DNA from 3 places in the Achromobacter mucicolens genome. Region 2 is predicted to be linked to each of the others. Evidence: predicted binding sites of a transcription regulator. Region 2 holds the regulator's gene; each other region holds the start of a gene.
What was found. The regulator FNR, encoded in region 2, switches genes on or off when oxygen is low (the NO sensors DNR and NnrR bind a similar motif). The targets are predictions, from matches to a motif close to TTGATNNNNATCAA.
Positions count from the first base shown of each region.

Region 1: a site for FNR is predicted at 2,482-2,495, ahead of QEP15_RS00960 (OmpW/AlkL family protein). Genes of this name have one in related genera too.
Region 3: a site for FNR is predicted at 2,317-2,330, ahead of QEP15_RS12855 (universal stress protein). Genes of this name have one in related genera too.

Region 1 covers NZ_CP123364.1:198,543-203,740, forward strand. The annotation lists gene QEP15_RS00950 (YbfB/YjiJ family MFS transporter) at 1-801, opposite strand, end outside; gene QEP15_RS00955 (LysR family transcriptional regulator) at 866-1,738, shown strand; gene QEP15_RS00960 (OmpW/AlkL family protein) at 1,779-2,417, opposite strand; gene QEP15_RS00965 (glutamate synthase subunit beta) at 2,617-4,083, opposite strand; gene QEP15_RS00970 (glutamate synthase-related protein) at 4,092-5,198, opposite strand, start outside.
Region 2 covers NZ_CP123364.1:3,476,380-3,481,577, reverse strand. The annotation lists gene QEP15_RS15870 (DUF899 domain-containing protein) at 1-184, opposite strand, end outside; gene QEP15_RS15865 (SRPBCC family protein) at 236-685, opposite strand; gene QEP15_RS15860 (ArsR/SmtB family transcription factor) at 586-1,023, opposite strand; gene QEP15_RS15855 (hypothetical protein) at 1,096-2,247, opposite strand; gene fnr (fumarate/nitrate reduction transcriptional regulator Fnr) at 2,262-2,990, opposite strand; gene QEP15_RS15845 (gamma-glutamylcyclotransferase family protein) at 3,088-3,534, opposite strand; gene clpB (ATP-dependent chaperone ClpB) at 3,673-5,198, shown strand, end outside.
Region 3 covers NZ_CP123364.1:2,809,465-2,814,662, reverse strand. The annotation lists gene QEP15_RS12870 (zinc-binding alcohol dehydrogenase family protein) at 1-865, opposite strand, end outside; gene QEP15_RS12865 (universal stress protein) at 862-1,311, opposite strand; gene QEP15_RS12860 (universal stress protein) at 1,343-2,182, opposite strand; gene QEP15_RS12855 (universal stress protein) at 2,466-2,891, shown strand; gene QEP15_RS12850 (MBL fold metallo-hydrolase RNA specificity domain-containing protein) at 2,973-4,346, opposite strand; gene QEP15_RS12845 (CBS domain-containing protein) at 4,513-4,968, shown strand; gene QEP15_RS12840 (flavodoxin family protein) at 4,998-5,198, shown strand, end outside.

The DNA of each region.
Region 1 (5,198 bases), 2.4 Mb from region 2:
CAGGCAGGACAGCGCCGCAGCCATCCCGAAAATCGGCCACGCCCACCCGAAGATCGCCGGATTGGGAAAGAGCTCCTTGGCCATGGCGGGCAGGAAGGTCGCGGGGATGATGTAACCCACCCCGAAAACGCCGTAGTGCAGCGACAGCACGGCAATGCCCTGCGGCAGCCGCGCCGGTGGCGCGCCGGCGCCCGTCTGGCGGACCGGGGGCGATTGCCGGGTGAGGCCAGTCCCCGCCGCCGCGGACAGCGCCAGCGCCAGGACGCCCAGCGCGGACCAGGTCAGGTCGGCGCCCGCGCCCCAGCCCATCAGGGCCAGGCAGGCCAGCCCCGTGAGCGCGATGCCCGCGCCCACGCCGGCATACGTCACCGCGGATACCGAGGCCTCGCGCGCGTCGCCGGCGGGAACCGGCCGCCACGCCACCACGCAGATGAAGGCGCTGGCACTGGCATAGCCCGCGGCCAGCCGCAGCGCCGACCAGCCGGCCACGTTGTTCACAAGCGGCATGGCAAGCGTCAGGGCGGCCACCGCGGCCAGGCTGGCCGCCAGCGTGGCGCGCAACCGGCGCACGGGCCAGACGATGGCCGCCAGCGCGCCCAGCAGGTAGCCCGCGTAATTGGCCGACGCCATCCAGCCGCCCTGCGCGAGCGACAGACCAGACTCCTGCGCCATCAACGGCCACACCGGCGTGAAGGCAAAGCGTCCGATGCCCATGGCGGCCGCCAGCGCAAGGGCCGCGGGCCACGCCAGACGGGTGGCGCTGGCCGAGGGGTCGAGGGAAGGGTAAGCAGGCGTTGACATGGCCCAACTCTACGGCTGTACTAATATCTTGAATAGTGAATTATTAAGAACGTGAGTTCCCAAAATGAGAAACTTGGATCTCGACGCGTTGCAGATCTTCAAGACGGTTGCCGACCAGGGCGGGGTGGCGCGCGCCGCCGCGCACCTGAACCGTGTCCAGTCCAACGTCTCGACGCGCCTGAAGCAGTTGGAGACGTCGCTGGGAACGCCGCTCTTTCGGCGGCAGAACCGCCGCCTGGTGCTGTCGGATCAGGGCCGGGTGCTGCTTTCTTATGCGGACCGGCTGCTGCGCCTGTCCGACGAGGCGCAATCGGCCGTCCGGGAAGGCGCCCTGCAAGGCGTGCTGCGCATCGGCACCATGGAAAGCACGGCGGCCGCCCGCCTGCCGCCCATCCTGGCGGCCTATCACGAGGCTTGGCCCAAGGTGCGCATCGAACTGGTCACCGGCACGTCGGGCGCGCTGGCCGCAAAGGTGCGCAATTACGAGATCGAGGCTGCGTTCGTGGCGCAGCCCTTTCCCGCGGACGGCCTGGCGGCGATGGATGCGTTCAAGGAGGAATTGGCGCTGATCTCGCCGCTGGCCTGGGCGCCTATCGGCAGCGCGAAAGATCTGGTCAACCGCAGCGTCATCGCGTTTGCGGCGGGCTGCTCGTACCGGCGGATCCTGGAGTCGTGGTTGAACCAGGAAGGCATTGCGCCGGACAAGGTGATGGAGTTTGCGTCGTATCACGCCATCGTGGCGTGTGTGGCCGCGGGGACCGGCGTGGCGATCGTGCCGCGGTCGGTGCTGGCGGTGCTGGGGGCGGAGCATTCGGTGCGCGTGGGGGGGCTGTCGGGTCCCCACGGGCAGGCGCTGACCCAGCTTGTCTGGCGTGCCGATGACGACACGCCGGCGTTGCAGGCCCTGCGGAGCCGGCTGCAGGCGCCGCAGGATTGACCGATGCGCGCGAGGCCGCGCGCATCGTCAGGGGCCGCGATCAGAAGCGGTAGCCGACGCCCAGCGTGGCCACCCACGGATCGATCCGGGCGGTGCCGACACGTTCGCCGTCCAGCGTCACCTTGGACTTGATGTCGATGTAGCGGATGTCGGCGTTCATGAACCAGCGGTCGTTGATCTTGACGTCCGCGCCCAATTGCGCGGCCACGCCCCAGGAATCGCCCAGCTTCAGGTTCGAGCCCTTCAGCGCGCCTTCGCCCTTGGTGTCGAAGAAGTGCGTGTAGTTGATGCCCACGCCGATGTACGGCTGGATCATGCTGTCGGGCAGGATGTGCCATTGCAGGCTGAGGGTGGGGGGCAGTTGCTTGGTGGAGCCGATCTTGCCCAGGTTGCTGCCGTTGACGTCATGCTGGAAGGGCCAGGCGCCCAGCAGTTCGATGCCGATGTTGCGGGTGGCCATGTAGGCCAGGGTGAAGCTGGGGCGCACGTTGTTGCTCACATCCAGCTTGACGCTGCCGTCGAGCACCGAGCCATTGTTTTGCGAGGGGCGGACTTGCGTCACGCCCACGCGGAACAGCACATCGCCCGCTTCGTGGGCATGGGCGGGGGCGGCAAATGCGCCGGCAGCGATCAAACCGGCAATGGCGGTGGCGCGGATACGCCCGTTCAGCGAAAACATTTTCTTCTCCGATCTTTCCGTGTGGGGTGAGCCGACAGGTTCTCAGACCGCCCTGTCCCCCAACTTGACGTGTGTCAAATCGTGAAAAGACCGCTTTCAGAAAGTGGTTATGCCGCAACAGGAATGTGTGATTTCGCCGCCCAAAACAAACGCCGCCGCCGCGCAAGGCGACCGGCGGCGTTGATAGGTCGTGTTGCGATCAACGCGGCAGATCGCTGCTTCCCATGAGGTAGGCGTCGACCGAACGCGCGCATTGGCGGCCTTCGCGGATGGCCCAGACGACGAGCGACTGGCCGCGGCGCATGTCGCCGGCGGTGAAGACCTTTTCGACGCTGGTGCGGTAGTCGTCGGTGTTGGCGCGCACATTGCCGCGGCCGTCGCGATCCACGCCAAACGCGTCCAGCACGTTCTGCACCGGCGACACGAAGCCCATGGCCAGCAGCACCAGGTCGGCCTTGATCTCGAATTCCGAGCCCTCGACCTCGCGCATCTTCATCTGGCCGGTGGCGTCGTCCTTGAACCATTCGACGCGCGCGCCGACCAGTTTTTCGACCTTGCCGTTGGCGCCCTTGAGCAGCTTGGTGGTCACCGACCAGTCGCGCTCGCAGCCTTCCTCGTGCGAGGACGACGTGCGCATCTTCAGCGGCCAGTACGGCCACGTCATGGCCTTGTTCTCGGACTCTGGCGGCTGGGGCATCAGTTCGAACTGCGTGACCGACGCCGCGCCGTGGCGGTTGCTGGTGCCGACGCAGTCGGAACCCGTGTCGCCGCCGCCGATCACCACCACATGCTTGCCCTTGGCCAGCGTCTGGTTGGTGAGGCGGTCGCCCGCCACGGCCTTGTTCTGCTGGCGCAGGAAATCCATGGCGAAGTACACGCCTTCCAGCTCACGGCCAGGCACCGGCAGGTCGCGCGGCGTCTCGGAGCCGCCGCTCATCACCACGGCGTCAAATTCGGCCATCAGCGATTGCGGCGTGCGCACGGTCAGGCCATCGGCCACGGGATCCTTCGGGTTGCCGACGTAGGTCGACGGCGCAAATTCCACGCCCTCGGCTTCCATCTGCGAGATGCGGCGGTCGATCTGGTGCTTTTCCAGCTTGAAGTCGGGGATGCCGTAGCGCAGCAGGCCGCCAATGCGGTCGCTCTTTTCGAACAGCGTCACCGAGTGGCCCGCGCGCGCCAGTTGCTGCGCGCACGCCATGCCGGCCGGGCCCGAGCCCACGACGGCGACCTTCTTGCCCGTCTTGCGCGCCGGCACTTGCGGCGCCACCCAGCCTTCGGCCCAGCCCTTGTCGATGATCGCGTGCTCGATGGACTTGATGCCCACCGCGTCGCTGTTGATGTTCAAGGTACAGGCGGCTTCGCAGGGCGCCGGGCAGATGCGGCCCGTGAACTCCGGGAAGTTGTTGGTGGAGTGCAGGACGTCCAGCGCGCGGCGCCAGTCCTGCTTGTACACCAGGTCATTCCAGTCCGGGATGATGTTGTTGACCGGGCAGCCGTTGTTGCAGAACGGGATGCCGCAGTCCATGCAGCGCGCCGCCTGCTGCTTGGCCTGGTCGTCGGTCAGGTGCAGCACGAATTCGCGCCAGTTCTTCAGCCGCTTCTGCGGGGCCTCGGAGGCCTCCTGCAGGCGCTGGTATTCCATAAAGCCAGTGATCTTTCCCATGGTATCCCTCACGCAGCCATTTGTTGCGGGTTGGCTGCACGCCACATTTCACCCAATGCGCGGCGGTAGTCCGTCGGCATGATCTTCACGAATTTGCCGCGCGAGGCTTCCCAGTCGCCCAGGATCTCGCGAGCACGGTAGCTGCCGGTGTAGCGGAAGTGGTCTTCCACCAGGCGGCGCAGGATGGTCTCGTCCGTCTCGCGTTCGCCGCCGCGCTGCGCGCTGTGCCAGATGTCGATGTTGTTCAGCGACTGCTGCTCGGCGTGCGGCACGACCGATTCCAGCTCCACCATCGACAGGTTCACGCGGTGCTTGAGCGTGCGGTCCGGATCCCAGACGTACGCCACGCCGCCGGACATGCCCGCCGCGAAGTTGCGGCCGGTGGAACCCAGCACCACGACGGTGCCGCCAGTCATGTATTCGCAGCCGTGGTCGCCGGTGCCTTCCACCACGGTGGCAGCGCCGGAGTTGCGCACGGCAAAGCGTTCGCCCGCCACGCCGTTGAAGAACGCTTCACCGGCCAGCGCGCCGTACAGCACGGTATTGCCAGCGATGATGTGGTCGGGACCGAAGCCGCGGAAGTCGTTGGGCGAGCGCACGATGATGCGGCCGCCGGACAAACCCTTGCCCACGTAGTCGTTGCCTTCGCCCACCAGGTCCATCGTGATGCCGTGCGCCAGGAACGCGCCAAAGCTTTGGCCGGCGGTGCCGTTGCACTGGATGTGGATGGTGTCGTCGGGCAGGCCCTCATGGCCGTAGCGCGAGGCCACGGCGCCCGACAGCATGGCGCCGATCGTGCGGTTGCGGTTGCGCACCGGCACGATGAACGAGACCTTCTCGCCCCGCTCCAGCGCCGGCTTGCTGCGCTCGATCAGCAGGTGATCCAGCGCGCCCGCCAGGCCGTGATCCTGCTCTTCGGTCTGGTGCACTTCGGCGTCGGACTGGGTCTGGTGGAACACGCGGGTGAAGTCCAGCCCTTGCGCCTTCCAGTGCTCCACGCCCGAACGCATGTCCAGCAGATCGGCGCGGCCGATCAGGTCGTCGAACTTGCGGATGCCCAGCTGGGCCATGATTTCGCGCACTTCCTCGGCGATGAAGAAGAAGAAGTTCACGAC
Region 2 (5,198 bases):
GCAGGCGCTGCGGCCCCTGCGCGCCTTCAAATGTGTAGGACTTGTCCACCTGCACCCACGGCAAGGCCATGCGGTCGCGGGTCACGGCGTCGGTGGCGCGGGTCAGTTCCTTTTCGCGCCGCAAGAGCGCCTCGCGCGCAATGTGCCATTGTTGGCGGGATACGACGGGATGATCGGTTTGCATCGTACGTCTCCTCTTCGTGCCGGGCGCGTTGGCCCGGGCTCGGGTTCAGCGTCAGGCCGCGCCGGCCAGGTGATGGGCCAGCCGCTCCAGGGCGCCCGACCAGCCGTCTTCGTGGCCGTCGCGCGTGGCTTCGTCGACGAAGGGCGTCTGCAGGAAGGCAAGGTCGGTGCCGGCGCCCGCCGCCGTGAATTCCAGCGTGATCAACGAGACTTCCTGCGGGGTGTCGCGCCACGCCCAGGTGAACACCAGGCGGCGATGCGGCGCGACCTCCTGATAGCGGCCGCTGGCGTGGTGCTCCGCGCCGTCGGCGGTGACGAAGCCCACTTGATAGGCGCCACCCGCCCGCACGTCGGTTTCGGCCAGCAGCACGCGCTGCGTGCCTGCCGGGCCAAACCAGCGCATCAGCGCTTGCGGGTCCGTCCAGGCGCGCCAGACACGTTCGACGGGGGCGTCAAAGCGTCGCTGGAGCCGCAACTCGATGGGGGAGAGTCGGTTTTCCATGGATGGATTTCCTCTTCGTGATACAGGTATCGCGCCAGCGAATCCAGTTGGCCCGTCCAGAACTTCTCGTAGCGCGCCAGCCAGCCGGCGGCGGCGCCCAGGGGGGCGGGAGACAGCGTGCAGCTCACGACCCGGCCATCCTTGGCGCGCGCGATGAGTCCGGCGTCTTCCAGCACCCGCAGGTGTTTCATGAAAGCGGGCAGGGACATGGCATGCGGCTGGGCCAGCGTGCTGACCGAGGCCGTGCCGTTTTCCAGGTCGGCCAGCACCCGGCGCCGCGTGCCATCGGCCAGCGCGGAAAAGATGGCATCGAGGGCGTCATCATTTAACTTAACCATAAGGTTAAGTTTTAGGCCTGCCACGAACGCCTGTCAAGGCGGGAGGCTGCGGAATTTCCCTAGGGGGAGCGCTTATTTCGCGCGAGGCTTGATGATGTCGCAGGCCGCGGCGGTGCGGCTAGCCTGGGCGTCGCCGCCCAGCAGCGCCCGAACGCCACAGATCGACCCGAACATGCGCTTGCCGTCGTGGCCGACGCCGCCGACTTCGAAGGCGGTGTGGCGCAGGGTGACGGGCTTGCCGCCGCGCGCGGCCAGTACGTGTTCGTACTGGACGTAGCCCGTGCCGCGCGCCAGCCGGGTGGCACCCTGGGCTTCGGCGCCGCAGGCCTTGTCCAGCAGGCGGTGTTCGGGGTTGTTGTCGGCGCCGCCCAGCAGGTAGACCACATCGCGCGCGGCGTAGCGCACGAAGAGCGTGGCGTCGTCGGTTTCGCGGGCGTAGGCGGGCAGCTTGTCGGTGCCGTACTTGTACTGGTTGTAGGTCGGGCAGATGCCGCGCTCGTACGGCGCATAGCCTTTGCCGTCGGCGCGGGGCCGTTCGTTGGTCAGGTACAGGTAGGACGACGGATTGGCAATCACGTAGCGCAGCGTGAGGCCGTCGCGGCGCAGTGCGCCATCCAGATTGTTCAGCACCGCGTACCGGTGCACCAGTTGCGCGCCGGCGGAATGGCCGGCCAGCACCAGCCCGGTCAGCGACGGCAGCCGTTTGCGGTCGTTCAGGCTGCGCAGCAAATCATCCAGGACCTGGAACGAGGCGACGGGGGCTGGGCGGCCTGCGGCCTGAATACTTTCCTGGCCGTCTTCCCAGCTGGCCTTGCGCCAGGCGGCCATGCCGGCAAACCCGGAGTCGATGGAGCCGGAAAACCGGGGAGCGAGCACCAGCGTGTCGCCGGCGCGCGCCGGGTCGGCGGCGACCAGCGCCGCGGCGGTTTCGAAGTATTGGTCGGCGTCGCGCTTGACGCCGTGGATGACGATGAGCACCTGCTTGATGCCGCGCAGATCGTCCTTGGTCAAGTCGCGGTTGGCGTAGACCGGCATCTTGTACCGGTGACCGGGCCGACCCAGTTCAACGGTCTGCCAGCGCAGCGGCGCCGCGCGCTTGGGCGCGGGCGTGGCTTCGTCGTAGTCGTAAGGGTCCGGCAGCGGCGTCTGGGCGTGCGCGCTGGCAAATGCCAGCACGGCGGCCACCGCCAGCGCGGCAGGCAGGAGGGCAGGCGCCCGACGCATGGCGCGGCGACTGCTCAGCAGCTCTCGTGTCCCAGCAGTTGCTTGAGCGCCGGCAGGTCCAGGATGCGGACTTCGCGCTGGTTGATCTTGATGAGACCGTCGCGCGCAAAACGCGAGAACAGCCGGCTCACCGTTTCCAGCGTCAGGCCCAGGTAGTTGCCGATTTCTTCGCGGCTCATGCGCAGCACGAACTCGGTCGAGGAATAGCCCAGCGAGGCATAACGCTGCGACAGGTTCAGGAGGAAAGCGGCCAGGCGCTGTTCCGAACGCATGGAGCCCAGCGACGCGAGCATCTGGTGCGAACGCGTGATTTCGCGGCTCATGAGGCGGCGGAACTGCTGCTGCAGCGAGGGCAGGTGCGAGGCCACGCGATCGACTTCGTTCAGGCGGATGACGCAGACCTCGGAGTCTTCGAGCGCCACGGCGGCCGACACGTGCTTGCCGTCCAGCATGCCGTCCATGCCGACGATCTCGCCGGGCAGGTGAAAGCCGGTGATCTGGATCTGGCCGGTGGCGTCTTCAAGTTGCGTCTTGAGGCTGCCGAAGCGCACGCCGTACACGGCGTCCAGCGGATGATCCAGCGAGTAGAGCGTCTTGCCTTTTTCGACGCGGACGCGTTCTTTCACCAGCTCGTCCAGCTTTTCGACTTCAGCGGCTGCCATGCCCACGGGGACGCAGACATGGCCCAGCATGCACGTGGAACAGTGGGCGGCATCAGGGGCAATGGGGACCCGTTTTTGCATACGATGACCTTTAGAGTGCCCATTGCGCGGCGGGCGCCGGAACGGGTGTGAAGCACGAGACAGGCGTCTATTGTAGTCCGTTGTTACTACGGACGTCTTACGAGGGGCCCTTCCGGTCGTCCGGCGTTGTCCGGGAAACACGGTGGACGATCCAGTCGTCCCCGGCGATATCGATCGCCGTGGCCCGCCACGCGGGATCGATCGGGTAGTACTCGCAGTGCAGCAATAGGGGTTCGCCGGGGCCTTCAAGGCGGGCGCAGACCGTCCTGCGCACGAAGCAGCAAGGCTTGCCGGGCTCGTATTCCTCGATCTCGTCCATCAGGGCGAGCAGCGCCGTGCCGACGCGGAAGACGTCGCCGCGGACCCGCCTGCCGTCGTCCACGGGGATGAGTCCGGGCCAGTCGCCAAAATCGACCAGCATGCCGGGCACGCTGGCGGCGCCGACATGGCTGGCCGGGGGCAGGCCGCGCCGTGCGGCGGCCCGGGCGAGGTCGTTGATTTCGCCTGCCCGTAGGGTTCCGTACACAAAAACGTATATGCTCATCGATAAGTTTGCTGCTGCACGTCGAAAACGACCATGAGGGGCGCCGGGTGTTGAAATTGTCTCATCCGGCCACATATTCAGGTTATCGAGCCAGCCGGCACGTATCGGTCAGGCTCCCCACAAGCCAATACGACCATTATGCGATTCGACAAACTTACGACCAAGTTCCAACAAGCGCTGGCCGACGCGCAAAGTCTGGCCTCCCGCAACGATCACCCCTATATCGAACCCGTCCACGTGCTGTCCGCCCTGTTGTCGGATTCCGACAGCGGCGCCGGCAGCCTGCTGGCGCGGGCGGGCGTTGCGGTAAACCGTCTGGGCCCCGCCCTGGAGACGGCGCTCAAGTCCCTGCCGCAAGTGCAGGGCGATGACAACGTCCAGGTGGGCCGCGACCTGCAAGGCGTGCTGACGCGCACCGACAAGGAAGCCGCCCGCCGCGGCGACACCTACATCGCCAGCGAACTGTTCCTGCTTGCGCTGGCCGACGACAAGGGTGAGGCCGGCCGCATCCTGCGCGAGGCGGGCCTGCAGAAAAAGGCCCTGGAAGCCGCGATCGACGCCGTGCGCGGCGGCGAAAACGTCTCCGGCGCGGAAGGCGAGGCCAACCGCGAAGCCCTGTCCAAATACACGCTTGATCTGACCGAGCGCGCCCGCCAGGGCAAGCTCGACCCGGTCATCGGCCGCGACGACGAAATCCGCCGCACCATCCAGATCCTGCAGCGCCGCACCAAGAACAACCCCGTGCTGATCGGCGAACCCGGCGTCGGCAAGACCGCCATCGTCGAAGGCCTGGCGCAGCGCATCGTCAACGACGAGGTGCCCGAGACCCTGCGCGGCAAGCGCGTGTTGTCGCTGGACCTGGCTGCGCTGCTGGCGGGCGCCAAGTTCCGCGGCGAGTTCGAAGAACGCCTGAAGGCCGTGCTGAAAGAGCTGGGCCAGGACGACGGCCGCAACATCGTCTTCATCGACGAACTGCACACCATGGTGGGCGCGGGCAAGGCCGAAGGCGCGATGGACGCGGGCAACATGCTCAAGCCGGCGCTGGCGCGGGGCGAACTGCACTGCATTGGCGCGACCACGCTCGACGAATACCGCAAGTACATCGAAAAGGATGCGGCGCTGGAGCGGCGCTTCCAGAAGGTGCTGGTCGACGAGCCCGACGTGGAGTCCACCATCGCCATCCTGCGCGGTCTGCAGGAACGCTATGAAATCCACCACGGCGTCGAGATCACCGACCCCGCGATCGTGGCGGCCGCCGAGCTGTCGCATCGCTACATCACCGACCGCTTCCTGCCCGACAAGGCCATCGACCTCATCGACGAGGCCGGCGCGCGCATCCGCATGGAGATCGACTCCAAGCCGGAAGTGATGGACAAGCTGGACCGCCGCATCATCCAGCTCAAGATCGAGCGCGAGGCCGTCAAGAAGGAAACGGACGACGCGTCCAAGCGCCGCCTGGGCGTCATCGAGGACGAGCTGCAAAAGCTGCAGCGCGAATACAACGACTTCGAGGAAATCTGGAAGGCCGAGAAGGCCGCCGTGCAGGGCACGCAGGCCATCAAGGAAGAGATCGACAACGTTCGCGCCGAGATGGCGGAATTGCAGCGCAAGGGCCAGTTCGACAAGCTGGCCGAGCTGCAGTATGGCAAGCTGCCGGACCTTGA
Region 3 (5,198 bases), 670 kb from region 2:
TGCCCAGAAATTCCCTTCCGTCCTCACGCGTCAGGTTGGCGACGGACGAGAGCGAACGTTCGCCCCAAAGCAGCCGGTAGGGAAATGCCGGGATGTCCGACATGTGGATGCCCGCGCACACCACGCATCCGCCCGGCCGCACCGCGCCAAGCGCTGACGGCACCAGCGCGCCGACCGGCGCGAACAGGATCGCCCCATCCAGGGGTACTGGCGCGGGTTCGCTGCTGTTGCCAGCCCAGGTCGCGCCCATCGCAAGCGCATGCGCTTGCGCTGCCACATCGCCGGTGCGGGTAAAGGCGTACACCTCGCGGTTCAGGTGACGGCAGGCCTGTGTGAGGAGGCGCGCCGCAGAACCGAAACCATAAAGTCCCAGCCGCCGGGCATCGCCGGTTGCCCGCAGCGCCCGCCAGCCAATCAGGCCAGCGCAGAGCCATGGCGCCATCCGCGCCGGGGCTCTGGCCGCTGGCAAGGGAAACAGATAGTCAGCATGCGCCAGCATGTGCGTGGCAAAGCCGCCGTCCAGTGTGTACCCGGTAAACAGGGCCTCGCTACATAGATTTTCCAGATCGGCGCGGCAGAACGAGCATTGTCCGCACGTGCGCGCCAGCCAGGCCGCACCCATGCGGCGCCCCAGCATCGCCGTGTCGACGCCAGCCCCGACCGATTCCACGACGCCTACGACTTCATGGCCCGGAATGATGGGATACCTGAGGTTGGGCAGCTCGCCGTCCAGGACATGCAGATCCGTGCGGCAGACCGCGCATGCCAACACGCGTAATCTGACCTGGCCGGGGCCGGGCTGCGGCGTCTCGCGTGTTTCCAGCGTCAGGGGCAGCCCCGGCGCTTGCAGGACCATCGCCTTCATGGGGTGCGGACCAGCAAGACGGGGACAGGCGCCATCCGCACGACGCCTTCCGCGCTGCTGCCCAGCATCGCGCGGCGCAGGCCATGGTGGCCATGTGTGCCCAACACGATCAGGTCCGCGTTGAAGGCCTGCGCGGCCCGCAGGATGCGCGCGGGCGTCGGCATGGCGTCCTCATCCAGAAGCGTCGCCTCTGCGTTGACGCCGGCCGCCGCGGCGTCAGCCTTGGCGCGCTTGAGCAGGTTGGCGCCCGCTTCTTCTCGGCTGGCCTTCAGCGTGCGCAGGGCATCCTCGGCGTAGGGGTTGTCCTCCAGGACTGCCGGCGGATCCTCCAGCGCATGCACGACAAGGAGCGAGGCGCCGGCTTCCCGGCTGATCCGGACCGCCTCCTCCAATGCCCGGTCGGATGCGTGCGAGCCGTCGATGGCGGCAAGGATACGGCGGTACATGGGCTATCCAGATCGGCGACGCAGCAATCGCCTAATGGGACAGAAGGACGGGAACCGTCATTGCGCTGAGCAGCGACCGGGTGGCCCCGCCCATCACCAGCTGCCGCATCCGGCTGTGCCCATATCCGCCCATCACGATGAGATCCGCACTGAAATCCGCGGCCGCCGTCAGAATTGCATCGCCGATGTCTCCGTGGCGGACGTCGCGCATCTGGTGGACGGGCTGGGGAAACCCGTGGCAGATGCAGTAGGCGACGAGGTCCTCGAAGGGAACGTCCGAAGGCTGCTGCAAGGGGAATCCCTCGTCCAGGGACAACACCTGCAAAGCCGCAGCATTGCGCAGCAGCGGCGCGGCGTCGGCGATGGCCCGCGCCGCCTCGCGGCCGCGGTCCCAGCAGTACAGCACCCGGCCGCCGATCGTGCTGAACGTCCCGGCAATGGGCAGCACGATGACGGGCCGGCCCGAGGTGAGGATCACCTGCTCGACGAAATCGTTGCCCGTGGCCGCTTCGAGATCCTTCAGGTTGTTCTGCCCCACCACGACGACATCCGAGGAACGCGCGTGCCGGGAAACGCACTCCGCGGGCGTGCCCCACTCGCCTTGCCGCCATGCCGCCGCAACGCCGGCGTGCTCGGCCGCCTCGCTGAACGCCTTCTGGACGGCAGTGCGCGCCTTTTCGTGGATCTGGACCGCCCGATCCATCCCCCTCACCCACAACCCGGCTTCGTCATAGAAATAGCCCGGCGCGACGTAGCTGGCGTATATCCCTGTCAGGTGGGCGTCATGGGCCTTGGCCAGACGCAGACAGAAATCGAGCCGGCGCGAACAATCGGCGCCCTGGTCCAGATGGACAGCGATTCGACGGAACATGGTGACCTCCGGTGGCAGTAAGTGGCTGAGGACTGCCTGCACGCGTCTCGCACCCTGCGGCGCTCTCTTGACTGGCTGGCGGGGCCACGTCCTCTTGCATAGGCTTCATCTTGCGCGGGTGCGGCCGGCAAATATTGACCTTCGTCAACGCGCGAGCGGGGACGCCGCCGTCAGGATGCGCCTCAAACCTTGATTCCAGTCAATGGCCGGAGCATCATTCGCGTCATGATGGTTGCAGGCAGCCGAGGCTGCGCCTTTCCTACCCCCAAACGTTGAGGCCACTGTGAAGAACGTACTCATTCCCATCGACGGCTCCGAAAACGCCTTGCGTGCCGTGAAGTACATGATCGATCACATCCGTGAGCATGGCGACTGCGCGATCCACCTGCTGAACGTGCAAATACCCATTGTGTCGGGCGCCGTCCGCGCGTTCGTCACGCCGGAAATGATCCGGGACTACTACGAGGATGAATCCAGCGCCGCGCTCGCCGAGGCGCGGTCGGTCCTGGATGCCGCCGGTGTCAGCTATCAAACGCAGATGCGCGTGGGGCCCGTGGCCGCAACGATCACCGCCTATGCGGCCGAACAGCACTGCGACCACATCGTCATGGGTTCGCGGGGGCTAGGCGCCGCAGGCAGCCTGCTGCTCGGATCGGTGGCGCTGAAAGTGCTGCACACCGCCCACATACCGGTCGTCATGATCAATTGACCACGCGCGCCCCGCCTTGCCCGCCCGCTGCCCGGGCGGCCTGGGCGGGCGCGCCCTTGCCTGCCCCTGCGCCGCGCCGGATCAGTTCAACACGGCGGTTTCGGACGGCTCGACAGGATGGCAGCGCCAGCCAAGCTCGTCCTTGATGCGCAGGCGCAGCGCGTCGGCTGCCGCGGGTTCTCCGTGCACGATGTAGGTATGCCGGGGCGCGCTTGAGAATCCACGAAGCCAGCGCAGGATCTCGTCGGCGTCCGCATGCGCCGACAACATCGACAGGTTGTCGACCTCGGCGCGAATCGGCACATATTCTCCATGTATCTTGACTTGTCGGGCGCCATCCAGCATGGCGGCCCCGCGCGTTCCCATCGCCTGGAAGCCGGCAAAGAGGATCGTGTTTCTAGGGTCTCTGGCGTAGTGCTTGAGATGGTGAATGACCCGTCCGCCGGTGGCCATGCCGCTGGCCGAAAGAATGATCTTGGGCATCGGCGAGCGGTCCAGCGCCTTGGATTGTTCGACGTCAGTGACGCAGGTGGCTACGCCGAACGCGGCCCTGGCATCCGCACGCGGCAATCGCTGATCGGCGGTATGCCGTAGATAGACGTCGACCGCGCTGCTGGCCATCGGACTATCCAGGTAGATGGGCAGGTCGCGAGGGATGCTTCCGGCCAGCCTGAGCCGCCACAGGTGAAACAACAGGAGCTGGGCGCGGCCGACGGCAAACGCCGGAATCACAAGAGAGCCCCCTCGCCGGATGGTGCGCTGGATGATTCCGGCCAGCGTGTCCGGCACGCTTTGCGTGCCGTGGCTGCGATTGCCGTAGGTGGATTCGACAATAAGATGATCCGCCTGCGTCACGGACGCGGGCGGCGGCATCAGCGGGTCGTCATAGCGGCCAAGATCGCCGGAAAACACCAGTCGGCCTCCCGGGTAGTCGAGTTCGACGATGGCGGCGCCCAGGATGTGGCCGGCGCGCGAGAACCGGACCTGCATTCCCCCCGGGAGCGGCATCGGCGCATCGAACGGGACCGGGCGGAGCGCGGCGATCGCTCTGCGCGCGTCGGCGACCGTGTACAGGGGCAACGCGGGACGATGGCGCGACAGGCCGTGGCGGTTCAGGTAATCGGCATCGGCTTCCTGCAAGTGGGCGCTATCCAGCAATAGCAATTCGCACAGGTCGCGCGTCCCTTCGGAACAATAGATCGGGCCGGCGAAACCCTCCCGCACGAGCCTGGGCAAATACCCCGAATGGTCCAGGTGCGCGTGCGACAGCAGCACGGCTTCGATCTTCGAGGGCGCCACGGGAAACGGCGCCCAGTTGAGCAGCCGTAGCGGCTTGAGTCCCTGGAACAACCCGCAATCCATCAGGATCAGCCGCCCGGACGCATCCAGCAGATGACGCGAGCCGGTCACGGTGCCGGCGGCCCCGCAAAAGTGTATGCGCAGCTTCTGTGTCATGGATCGACTCCTGACTGTCTGACCAAGTTTTCGCTAATAAGCAGCATTGATGTGGCAGGCCCATCCTTGCTTGACCAATATCAAGATAACCGCCGGGCGCGAGATCAACATAGGACCGACAAGCAAACAGGCGTGGGGCGTGCCCCCGCCACCCAGGAGAAATGCCATGAAAGCGCGCGACCTCATGACCGCGACCCCATACTGCGTATCCCCGCGTACCCCGGTTTCGCAGATTATGCGTGCCATGCTGGATCGAGACATCAGCGCCGTGATGGTGACGGGCGATGACGGCGCGTTGATCGGCGTGGTCAGCGAAGGCGATCTGGTGCGACGCCAGGACAGCGCGCATCAGAGAAAGGTGAACCACTGGCTGTCGCTCCTGGCAGAAGGCGAGGCACTGAATCTGGAGTTTCTGCACAGCCTTCAACTGGGCGAGCAGACGGCATCGGCCGTGATGAGCAGCCCTGCCATCACGGTGGATGAGTCCGCCGACCTGTCCGAAATTGCAGATGTGCTGCTCAAGCGCGGGATCAAGCGGGTTCCCGTGGTCCGGCAGGGAAAACTGGTCGGCGTGGTCAGCCGCCGGGACATTCTTCAGGCGCTGCTGGCCCAGGAAGTCTGAGGCCGTCGTTGCGGCCAGGAGTGAACGCCATGCGGATCGGCATCGTCTTTTATTCACGCACCGGCACAGGACGCATCGTGGCCGAGCGGCTGGCATCGATCACGGGATGGGAGGTCCACGAAGTGCGGGATGCATCGTCACGCATCGGGTTGGCTGGCGACCTTCGCTGCGTCACCGATTGCCTCTTCAAGCGCCAACCCGAGATTCGCTATGCCGGCCCTGCCCTGGAC